Casimicrobium huifangae: one gene and its partner. The protein of the gene in region 1 interacts with the protein of each later gene in a pairwise test. Links are inferred from orthologs where the notes say so. Each region holds a gene or a part of one and is shown on either strand. Other genes may lie near its edges.

The links. The genes of interacting proteins can lie anywhere in the genome.
Region 2: the proteins of ligA (region 1) and leuS interact in binary tests that used the Escherichia coli proteins (3 or more experiments, as listed by UniProt). The link is inferred for Casimicrobium huifangae from one-to-one orthologs.

The regions. Positions count from the first base shown.
Region 1 is NZ_CP041352.1:2,676,934-2,682,144, reverse strand. Bases 1,096-4,068 are described here. They hold ligA (NAD-dependent DNA ligase LigA), read left to right. Parts: upstream 1,096-1,539; coding sequence 1,540-3,597; downstream 3,598-4,068. Other genes in these bases: FKL89_RS12105 (UTP--glucose-1-phosphate uridylyltransferase), read left to right, coding at 3,609-4,068; FKL89_RS12115 (cell division protein ZipA C-terminal FtsZ-binding domain-containing protein), read left to right, coding at 1,096-1,526. Outside these bases: chromosome segregation protein SMC, read left to right, coding at 1-231; more of FKL89_RS12115, read left to right, coding at 285-1,095; more of FKL89_RS12105, read left to right, coding at 4,069-4,526; FKL89_RS12100 (ABC transporter permease), read right to left, coding at 4,630-5,211. UniProt on the Escherichia coli protein: DNA ligase that catalyzes the formation of phosphodiester linkages between 5'-phosphoryl and 3'-hydroxyl groups in double-stranded DNA using NAD as a coenzyme and as the energy source for the reaction.
Region 2 is NZ_CP041352.1:3,713,799-3,718,672, forward strand. What follows is about bases 428-3,657. They hold leuS (leucine--tRNA ligase), read left to right. Parts: upstream 428-796; coding sequence 797-3,457; downstream 3,458-3,657. Other genes in these bases: FKL89_RS16770 (protein-disulfide reductase DsbD family protein), read right to left, coding at 428-536; FKL89_RS16780 (LPS-assembly lipoprotein LptE), read left to right, coding at 3,584-3,657. In the rest of the region: more of FKL89_RS16770, read right to left, coding at 1-427; more of FKL89_RS16780, read left to right, coding at 3,658-4,177; holA (DNA polymerase III subunit delta), read left to right, coding at 4,290-4,874.

The DNA.
Region 1 (5,211 bases):
TTCTGCCTGCTCGATGAGGTTGACGCGCCGCTGGATGACCCGAACACCGAGCGCTTCTGCCGTCTTGTGCGCGAGATGTCGGCTGCGACACAATTCCTCTTCATTTCGCACAACCGCATTGCTATGGAGATGGCGGAGCAATTGATTGGTGTCACGATGAATGAACCGGGGGTTTCACGCATCGTCGGAGTTGACGTGTCGCAGGCCATGCGCATGGCGGAGGCCGCCTAAGTGCCGCTGCGATACCTGCTCACGTCGAACCGCTGCAGTCAGGGAGCGCGACGTTGAATTCGCTGCAAATCGGTCTGATCGCCATCGGCGCTTTTGTCGTGGCATTGTTGTTCGTCTGGCACTGGTGGCAGACCAGACGGCTCGGGCGTCGTGACCAGAGCGCAAAACCTGATCTGTCAAGTTCGCGCGGCACGAGAGAGGACGATGGAGCCCCGCTCTTGACTGACGTCGAGGAGCCGGCAATAACTGCCCCACGCGCCACGCTGCCTGGACGAGCGGAGCCGACGCTGGATCCGGCGGTTGCGCAGGCATGGGAGCCCCGCGTCCGCCTGGAACCGGATGATCCGCCGACCGCGATCGAGCCAGAGGAGCTGCCGCCGGATACGGGGGTAGCTGCAGACACGCCGCCTCCCGCAAGTTCCGGGGTTACCCAGCACAGTGGAGAGGCAGAACCCGCCGCTGCGCCGCGTACGCGTCTGCAATCCGAGTGGCCGTTCGACGAGCGCCTGCACGTGCACGCCTCGGTCGTCAATCTGACCGGCGGCCCGTTTGATGCCGCTCCCTTTGTGGCGGCGGCGGGTCGCGCAACGGCGTGGGTGCGACTGTTCCGGCAAAGCCCGTGGGACATGTTTGATCCAATGCACGTCGGCTCGGTGCAGCAGCTGGTGCTGGCACTGCCGCTGGCGTCACGGGCGGGTCCGATTGAGGCTTCCGATATTGATGCCTGGCGTTTTGCATTGACTGAGCTGGCCACGGCGCAAGGTGCCGAGGCGCAGTTTCATGGCTTTCGCGACGGCCCTGCGCGCGCGGTTGAACTCGACAGCTTCCTTGCCGCTGTGGACATCATTCCGGCCGCCTATCTGGTCAAGAAGGATGGTGGCCAGTGGCCCGGCACCAAGCTGCGCGGCACCCTGGAGGCCAATGGCTTCCGCCTGCAGTCAGATGGCCGCTTTGCCTACCATGAGGTTGAATCCGACGCGGTGATCTTTCACGCGGTTGATGGCTTCGAGCGGCCGTTCACGCCCGAGCGGTTGCGAACTGAAAACATCGCTGCGCTGCGCTGCGTGCTGGAGCCGGTGCGGCTGACACAGCCGCTGGCTCGGTTCGACGTTTTCCGGCAGAGCCTGCGAGCGCTGTCAAAGCTGCTGGGCGCCGATCTCAAGACCAGCGAAGGTGCAGCGCTCGACGAGGCTGAATTCGCAGCGATGCGCGACGAAGTGAAGACCGCAATGGATGCGCTGGCTGGCGCCGGCATCGAGCCGGGCTCGGACACTGCACGCTCACTGTTTGGCTGAGCAGGGCGCTGCCATGTTCGCCGCCGAAGCCGATTTCAAGCGCGCGCAGACGTTGCGCGAGCAACTTGTCGAGGCGAACCACCAGTATTACGTCGCGCTCAACCCGGACCCAGCGAAAAGCATCACCGACGCCGAGTACGACCGCTTGTTTCGTGAGCTGCAGGCGCTGGAGGCGCAGTTCCCGGAGTTGCAGACGCCGGATTCGCCGACGTTGCGCGTGGGGGGCAAGGCGCTCGATGCGTTTCCGACGGTGCGCCACGCGGTGCCGATGCTGTCGATCCGCACCGAGACCGACACCACGGTCACAGGCGCGATGGCGTTTGACGCGCGGGTGCGCCGCGAGCTGAAACTGACCGAGAGCGATCCGCCGGTGGACTATTTCGCCGAGCTCAAGTTCGACGGCCTCGCGCTCTCGCTGCGCTACGAAAATGGCTTGCTCGTGCGCGCGGCCACGCGTGGCGACGGCGAGATCGGTGAAGAGGTCACCGAGAACGCTCGAACCATCAAAAATGTGCCGCTGCGCTTGCGCACCGACTCCCCTCCGCCGGTGCTCGAAGTGCGTGGCGAGGCGCTGATGACGCGGGCCGACTTTGATCGCTACAACGAGAAGCAACGTGCGGCGGGGTTGCCGACGCTGGTCAACCCGCGCAATGGCGCGGCGGGCAGCATCCGTCAGCTAGATCCCAAGCTCGCTGCACAACGGCCACTGACGTTTTTCGCGTATGGCCTGGGCGAAGTGCAGGGTTGGGATTTGCCGCCCACACAGGCGGGTGTGCTCGATGCGCTGGCCGCGCTGGGGCTGCCGGTGAATGACCGCCGCCGCGTGGTGCAAGGCGCCGACGCCCTCGCGGCCTTTCACACCGAGGTTGGCGCCGCCCGTGACGGCCTGGGCTTCGATATCGACGGCGTCGTCTACAAGGTCAATCGCCGTGACTGGCAGGAGCAGCTTGGCTTCGTGACCAGAGAGCCGCGCTGGGCTGTTGCCCACAAGTTTCCTGCGCAGGAGGAGACGACTAAAGTGCTGGCGATCGAGGTGCAGGTTGGGCGTACCGGCGCGATCACCCCGGTGGCCCGGCTGGAACCGGTGTTCGTGGGTGGTGTAACGGTATCGAATGCCACGTTGCATAACCTCGACGAAGTGCGGCGCAAGGACGTGCGCGTGGGCGACACCGTGGTCGTGCGCCGTGCGGGCGACGTGATTCCCGAAGTGGTTCGCGCAGTCGTTGAACAGCGGCCCGCGGATACGGTCGAATTCGAGCTGCCCACGCAATGCCCCGAATGCAACTCGGTGGTCGAGCGGCCTGAGGGTGAAGCCATTGCGCGCTGCACCGGCGGCATGATCTGCCCGGCGCAACGTAAAGGCATGTTGCTGCATTTTGCGCAGCGGCGTGCACTGGACATTGAGGGCTTGGGCGACAAACTGGTGGAGCAACTGGTTGACGGCAATCTGGTGCATGAAGCGGCGGACCTTTTTGGTCTTACGCGCGAGCAGCTTGCGGCGCTCGACCGCATGGGTGAAAAATCTGCGACCAGTATCGTGAGTGCGCTGGCGACAGCACGCAAGGCCGAGCTGCACCGCTTCATTTTCGCGCTGGGTATCCGTCACGTTGGCGAGACCACGGCGAAGGATCTCGCGCGCCACTTCGGTTCCATCGAGGCGCTGATGGCTGCTGATGAAAATGCGCTGCTTGCCGTGCGTGACGTGGGGCCAATTGTTGCTGCCAGCATCGCGCATTTCTTCGCCAACGAGAAGAACCGCAACGCAGTCGGGCGCCTGCTCGCCTGCGGCTTCGAGTTCGCCCCGGTGGCGACACCGGTGGCCGCGAGCGCTGACAGTCCGATCGCAGGCAAGACGTTCGTGCTGACCGGTACGCTGCCCACGCTCAAGCGCGACGAAGCGAAAGCGATGATCGAAGCGGCCGGCGGCAAGGTCTCTGGCTCGGTGTCCAAAAAGACGCACTACGTCGTTGCGGGCGCGGAAGCTGGCAGCAAGCTTGACGACGCGCAGAAGCTTGGCATCCCGGTGCTGCAAGAATCCGAATTTCTTGATCTCATCAAATCCTCGACCTGAATTTGCCCGCGATGACTCAAATCCGTAAAGCTGTCTTCCCCGTCGCCGGTCTCGGCACCCGCTTTTTGCCTGCCACCAAGGCGATGCCGAAAGAGATGCTGACTGTCGTCGACAAGCCGCTGATCCAGTACGCCGTGGAAGAAGCGGCGGCGGCGGGTATCACCGACATGATCTTTGTGACCGGCCGCAACAAGCGCGCCATCGAGGATCACTTTGACCGCGCCTACGAGCTGGAGAACGAGCTGGAACGCGCTGGCAAGCAGGCGCTGCTCGACGAGCTGCAGGCGTCAATTCCGTCCAACATCAATTGCATCTTTCTGCGCCAGGGCGATGCGCTCGGCCTGGGCCATGCGGTGCTCTGCGCGCAGCCCGTGGTCGGTGATGAACCGTTCGCAGTGATCCTCGCCGATGAGCTGATTCGAGCCACCGACAGCGGCCCCGGTGCGCGCGGCTCCACGGCGCAGCTCGCCGATGTCTACACGCGGCTGTGCGGCGCCGGTAACGGTGGCGGTGGCGTGATCGGCGTCAACTACATGCCGGGCGATTCGATCCAGCGTTACGGTGCCATCAAGATCGCCGATACCGTCAAACATCCCGACGGCGACGCCATGCGTCTGGCCGCGTTCGTCGAGAAGCCGAAACCCGCCGAGGCGCCCTCGCAGTTCGGCGCCATCGGCCGCTATGTCCTGCCGGCATCCATCTTCGCGCATCTCAAGCAGATCAAGCGCGGCAGTGGCGGCGAGATTCAACTCACGGACGCCATCGCCACCCTGGCGGCGGTCGAACCTGTCTACGCGGTGGAAACGGTGGGCCGTCGATATGACTGCGGTACCAAGCTTGGCTATCTCGAAGCCACCGTGAAACTCGGGCTCGAACGTCCAGAGTTCAGCGCGGAATTTGCGGCGATCCTGAAACAGCTTTCGCTGTAAAGCCCAATATCAACGCGGCTTACAGGCAGCTTCAGCCAGAACTCGACTATCGATGGTTTCTGCTTTCAAGCCCAATTGAAACGGGCTTTTCAGTCAAAAGCTGTCACTTTCCAGCAAGCATTTTTTCGTCGCCGAGCCGGCGGCTGAAGACGAAAAGCGCAACCGCACAGATCGCGGCGGGGATGACGATCATTGCCAGCCAGTCGCTGCTGGTGATGGTCTCTGAGCGCAACACCTTGCTGAGCACGGCGTATTGGCCGTTGACTGGCACCCATTTGTCCCACCACGGCGCCTTGGTCTGACGGAAGAAGCTCATCAGCGGCAAAAGGCCGATCATCGAGACACCGAACTGCAGCGAGCTCTGTGCTTCCTTGGCGGTTTTGCCGGCGGCGCCGAAGGCGAGCAGCACCGCAGGCACCATGAAGGCGAACGGCACCAGCACGGCCATGAAGCCAGCGTACTCACGCAGGCCAAAGCTGAACGGCAATCCAAGGCGGTCAATCGGCACCACCTGCAGCGCCAGCACGAAGCCAAGCAACGATACCGACACCGCGATCAGGTTGACGCCGCTGACGGCCAGCCACTTGCCGATCGTGAGTTCGGGTACTGTGACGGGCGTGGCCAGCAGCGGCTCCAGTGTCTGCCGTTCGCGCTCGCCCGCCGTGACGTCAAGCGCGGCAGCGAT
Region 2 (4,874 bases), 1.0 Mb from region 1 along the record:
GCGTCGCCAGGCTGCGCGGCGCGGGCCGCGACAAAGCGGGCAGCGGCAGGCCCAGCAGGCGCGTCCTTGCCCTTTTCGCCCACTGGCAACGTCACGGCCACCTCGCCCTCTTCCGGGATGCACACATCCTTGCAGACCAGCCACTCGGCCTTGCCTTTCAGCGTAATGCCGTCACCTGGCTTCGCCGAAGTTGGCACGCTCACCGTCAGCGGCAACACCACCTCGCCTTCGTAACCGAAGTTGATGATCGGCCCGGTTGCGAGCCGCTTCGGCGTCGGCCAGTCGAATTCACCCACACCATAACCAGCTGGAACCTGCCAGGTGATCTTGGTCGGATACCCGGAGTCGCCCGGGTTTTTCCAGTAGGTATGCCAGTGCGGTGCGTGCTTGATCGACAGGCCGATGGTGTTCTTCTCGCCCACCACCAGTGCCGTCTTCTCGGCGATCAGTTCGACCTCGGCGTGTTCGGTTTTGATCGGCGCGGCCTGCGACAAGCCGGCGAAAAGCAACGCCAACGCCACGGCCCACGTCGTCATGCCCGCGAAGGCGGGAATCCGGCGTCGTGCTCGACCGAAGGTCAAATTGGAAAAACGTGGCGTCATGGTTGAAGGGATTCAGTGAGGTCTGGATTCCCGCCTGCGCGGGAATGACAAAGCAGCGACATTGGGAGGCGGACAACGTGAGAGCGGACAGCCGCGTTTTTGGTTCCCGCGACGCGAGACCCAGACCCTTACAATTCAAGGGTTTAGAGCCAATTTTAGTGCGCCGCCGCAGCGTCGTGGCGCACGAGCCTGTCATGGAACCCACCTACAACCACAAGGCGGTCGAAGCCGCCGCGCAATCGCATTGGTCCGCAACCGATGCCTACAAGGCCATCGAGAACGACCCGCGCTTCCCCAAAGGCAAGTATTACGCCTGCTCGATGCTGCCGTATCCATCGGGCAAACTGCACATGGGCCATGTGCGCAACTACACGATCAACGACATGATGTACCGCCAGCTTCGCATGCGCGGCTACAACGTGTTGCAGCCGATGGGGTGGGACGCCTTCGGTCTGCCGGCAGAAAACGCAGCAATGAAGAACGGCGTGCCGCCGGCGAAGTGGACGTACGAAAACATCGCGTACATGAAGAAGCAGATGCAGTCGATGGGCCTCGCCATTGACTGGTCGCGCGAAATGGCCGCCTGCGATCCTCACTACTACAAGTGGAACCAGTGGCTGTTTTTGAAGATGCTCGAAAAGGGTATCGCGTACCGCAAGACGCAGATCGTGAACTGGGATCCGGTCGATCAGACCGTGCTCGCCAACGAGCAGGTGATTGACGGCCGCGGCTGGCGCACGGGTGCGCTGGTTGAGAAGCGCGAAATTCCGGGCTATTACCTCAAGATCACCGAATACGCCCAGGAGCTGCTGGACCCGGTTGCCAATCCCGACAGCGCCGACTTTCTCAAGGGCTGGCCGGATCGCGTGCGTGCGATGCAGGAGAACTGGATCGGCAAATCCGAAGGCGTGCGCTTCGCTTTCCCGCATGACATCAGGGACGCAAGCGGACAGCCGATTCAGGACGGCAAGATGTACGTGTTCACCACGAGGGCGGACACCATCATGGGTGTCACCTTCGTGGCCGTTGCGCCGGAGCATCCGCTGGCGGTGCGCGCAGGGGAGTTGAATCCTGCGCTGGCGGCGAAGATCGAAGCACTCAAGGCTGGCGGTACGACCGAGGCCGAGATGGCGCTCAAGGAAAAAGAAGGCGTCGCGACGGGCCTGTTCGTGACGCACCCGCTCACCGGCGACAAGGTTGAGGTGTGGGTGGGCAACTACGTGCTCATCACCTACGGCGACGGCGCCGTGATGGGTGTGCCAGCGCATGATGAGCGCGATTTTGCATTTGCCAAGAAGTACGGTTTGCCCATTCAGCAAGTCGTCGCACTTGGCAGCAATGCTTTTGACACGGTTGCGTGGCAAGACTGGTACGGCGCGAAAGGCGATGGACTCGCGGTCAATAGCGGCAAGTACAACGGCCTCAAGTTCAAGGATTGTGTTGACGCAGTCGCCGCTGACCTCACAGCCATTGGCCTTGGTGAGAAAAAAATCACCTGGCGCCTGCGCGATTGGGGGATTTCGCGGCAGCGCTACTGGGGCACGCCGATTCCGATCATCCACTGCGATGAGCACGGCGCGCAGCCGGTGCCGTTTGATCAGTTGCCGGTGGTGCTGCCGGAAGATTGCATTCCCGATGGTTCAGGCAATCCGCTGCACAAACACGAGGGCTTCCACAAAGGTGTCACTTGCCCGAAGTGCGGCAAGCTCGCGCGTCGTGAAACCGACACCATGGACACCTTCGTCGATTCGTCATGGTATTTCATGCGGTATGCATCCCCCGGCAACAACGAGGCGATGGTCGATGCGCGCAACGACTACTGGATGCCGATGGATCAGTACATCGGCGGCATTGAGCATGCAATTTTGCATCTGCTCTACGCACGCTTCTGGACGAAAGTCATGCGTGACGTTGGACTCGTCAAGTTCAACGAACCGTTTACCAAGTTGCTGTGCCAGGGTATGGTGCTCAACCACGTTTACTCGCGCAAAAACGCGAAGGGCGGCATCGAATATTTCTGGCCCACCGACGTGGAAAACACCTTCGGCGCCGACGGTCGTGTGACGGGCGCCAAACTCAAGAGCGACGGCAGCACCGTGGACTACGGCGGCGTGACGACGATGTCGAAGTCGAAGAACAATGGCGTCGACCCGCAGGACTTGATTGAACGATACGGCGCCGATACCGCGCGCCTCTATATGATGTTCACGGCACCGCCGGAAGCCACGCTGGAGTGGAACGACGCGGCCGTGGAAGGCTCGTGGAAGTTCCTGCGCCGCGTGTGGGCCTACGCACACAAGCACGACGCCGCACTGCGTGCCGGAATCGCGGGGCCGCGTGATGAATCGAAGTTCAGCGACGCCGCGAAGAATCTGCGTCGCGAAATTCACACCACGCTCAAGCAGATCAATTTCGACTTTGAGCGCATCCAGTACAACACGGTGGTGTCCGGTTGCATGAAAGTGCTCAACGCACTGGAAGCAGCTGACGTCGCGGCCGTCACGCCGCCGGCACTGGCGGAGTGTTTCTCGATTTTGTTGCGCGTGCTCTACCCGGTGTGCCCGCACATCACGCAAGCGCTCTGGCAGGAGCTTGGCTACGAGACGTGCTGCGGCGCACTGCTCAATGTGGCGTGGGCTGATGTTGACGAAAATGCATTGCAAAGCGACACCATCGAACTCGTGCTGCAAGTCAACGGCAAAACCCGCGGCGTGGTTGTGGTGCCATCCGGTGCCGACAAGGCCGCGATTGAGGCGGCAGCGGCCGCTTCACCGGACGTGGCGAAGTACGGCGAAGGGCGCGCACCGAAGAAGATCATCGTCGTGCCCGGAAGACTGGTTAATGTCGTCGTTTAGGACGTCGCGCGGCTCTGCCGCGCCAGGACGACGCTCGCTGCGCTTGCCAGGACGACGGCCGCTGCGCGGCCTAGGACGCGAGGTTGGCAACGGGCACTGATCAGGCAAGCGAACGAGAATAGTTGAATGAAGAGAAATTTCTCCCCAGCATTGCGTCTTAGCGCGAAGCGCGTCGTCCTGGCAAGCGCAGCGAGCGCCGTCCTGGGTCGCGTAGCGACCGTCGTCCTGACCTTGGCGGTCGCTTCCTGCGGCTTTCACCTGCGCGGCGCGGCGAGCTACCCGTTCCAGAGCGTGTACGTGCAGGCGCCAACGACCTTTGGGGTCGGAACGCTGACGGTGGCGGGGGCTGGTGCCCCGGTGGTGCCTGATGTGATTGCGGGCCTCAGCCGTAACGGCATTGCCCTTAAATCGAAAATCGAGGATGCGGACTTCTCGGTGCGCTTCCTGCAAGTGTTCTTCGACAAGCGCGTGCTCTCGCTTTCCGGTGGCGGTCGTGCGCGCGAGTTCGAGCTGGAATACCGCGTGCGCTACGAGTTCGTCGACGCCAAGGGACGCCTGTGGGGCGAGCCGGGTGAAATCACTATTCGCCGCGACTTTTCGTTCGCCGAATCGCAGGCGCTGGCGAAAGAAGCCGAGGAACGCCAGCTGGTGCGCGACATGCAGCTCGATGCGGCGGCGCAGATTTTGCGGCGCTTGCAGTCGGTGAAGCGACCGACCTGAGCCCGGCGCAACAGCTGTAGGAGCAGCTCCGCCGCGACTGTTGGCGCGACGTTAACCATCAGTCGCGGCCCCGCGCCACTGCGCGCCCTGTCCGCGCTCCTACAATTCGGTGATGCTCGTCTCACCCGACAATCTCGCCTCGAAGCTGCACGACGGCCTCAAGCCGCTCTACCTCATCCACGGCGAAGAGACTCTGACCAAGCTCGAAGCGGCCGACGCCATCCGCGCGGCCGCACGCAAAGCGGGCTACAGCGAACGCGAGCATTTTGTTGTCGAGGCGCATTTCGACTGGAGCCTGGTCACGCAGTCGAGCGACAACCTGTCGCTGTTTGCGACACAGCGCATCGTCGAAATCACCATCAACACGGCCAAGCCTTCGGTGGATGCGGCGGAGTTCCTCGCTGGCATCGCGGCCGATCCACCACCCGACACGCTCTTCATCGTCATTCTGCAGAAGCTTGATCGTGCCGCGACCGACAGCGCATGGTTTGCGGCTTGTGACCGTACTGGGGTGACAATCGCGGCGCCGCTGGTGGAGCGTGACGCGTTGCCGCGCTGGGTGAAAGCGCGACTGACCGCGACCGGTTTTGACGCATCGCGCGAAGTGATTGATCTGATCTGCGAGCGCTGCGAGGGCAATCTGCTCGCAGCGAAGCAGGAAATCGAAAAGCTGTCCCTGCTGGTCAAGCCCGGCAAA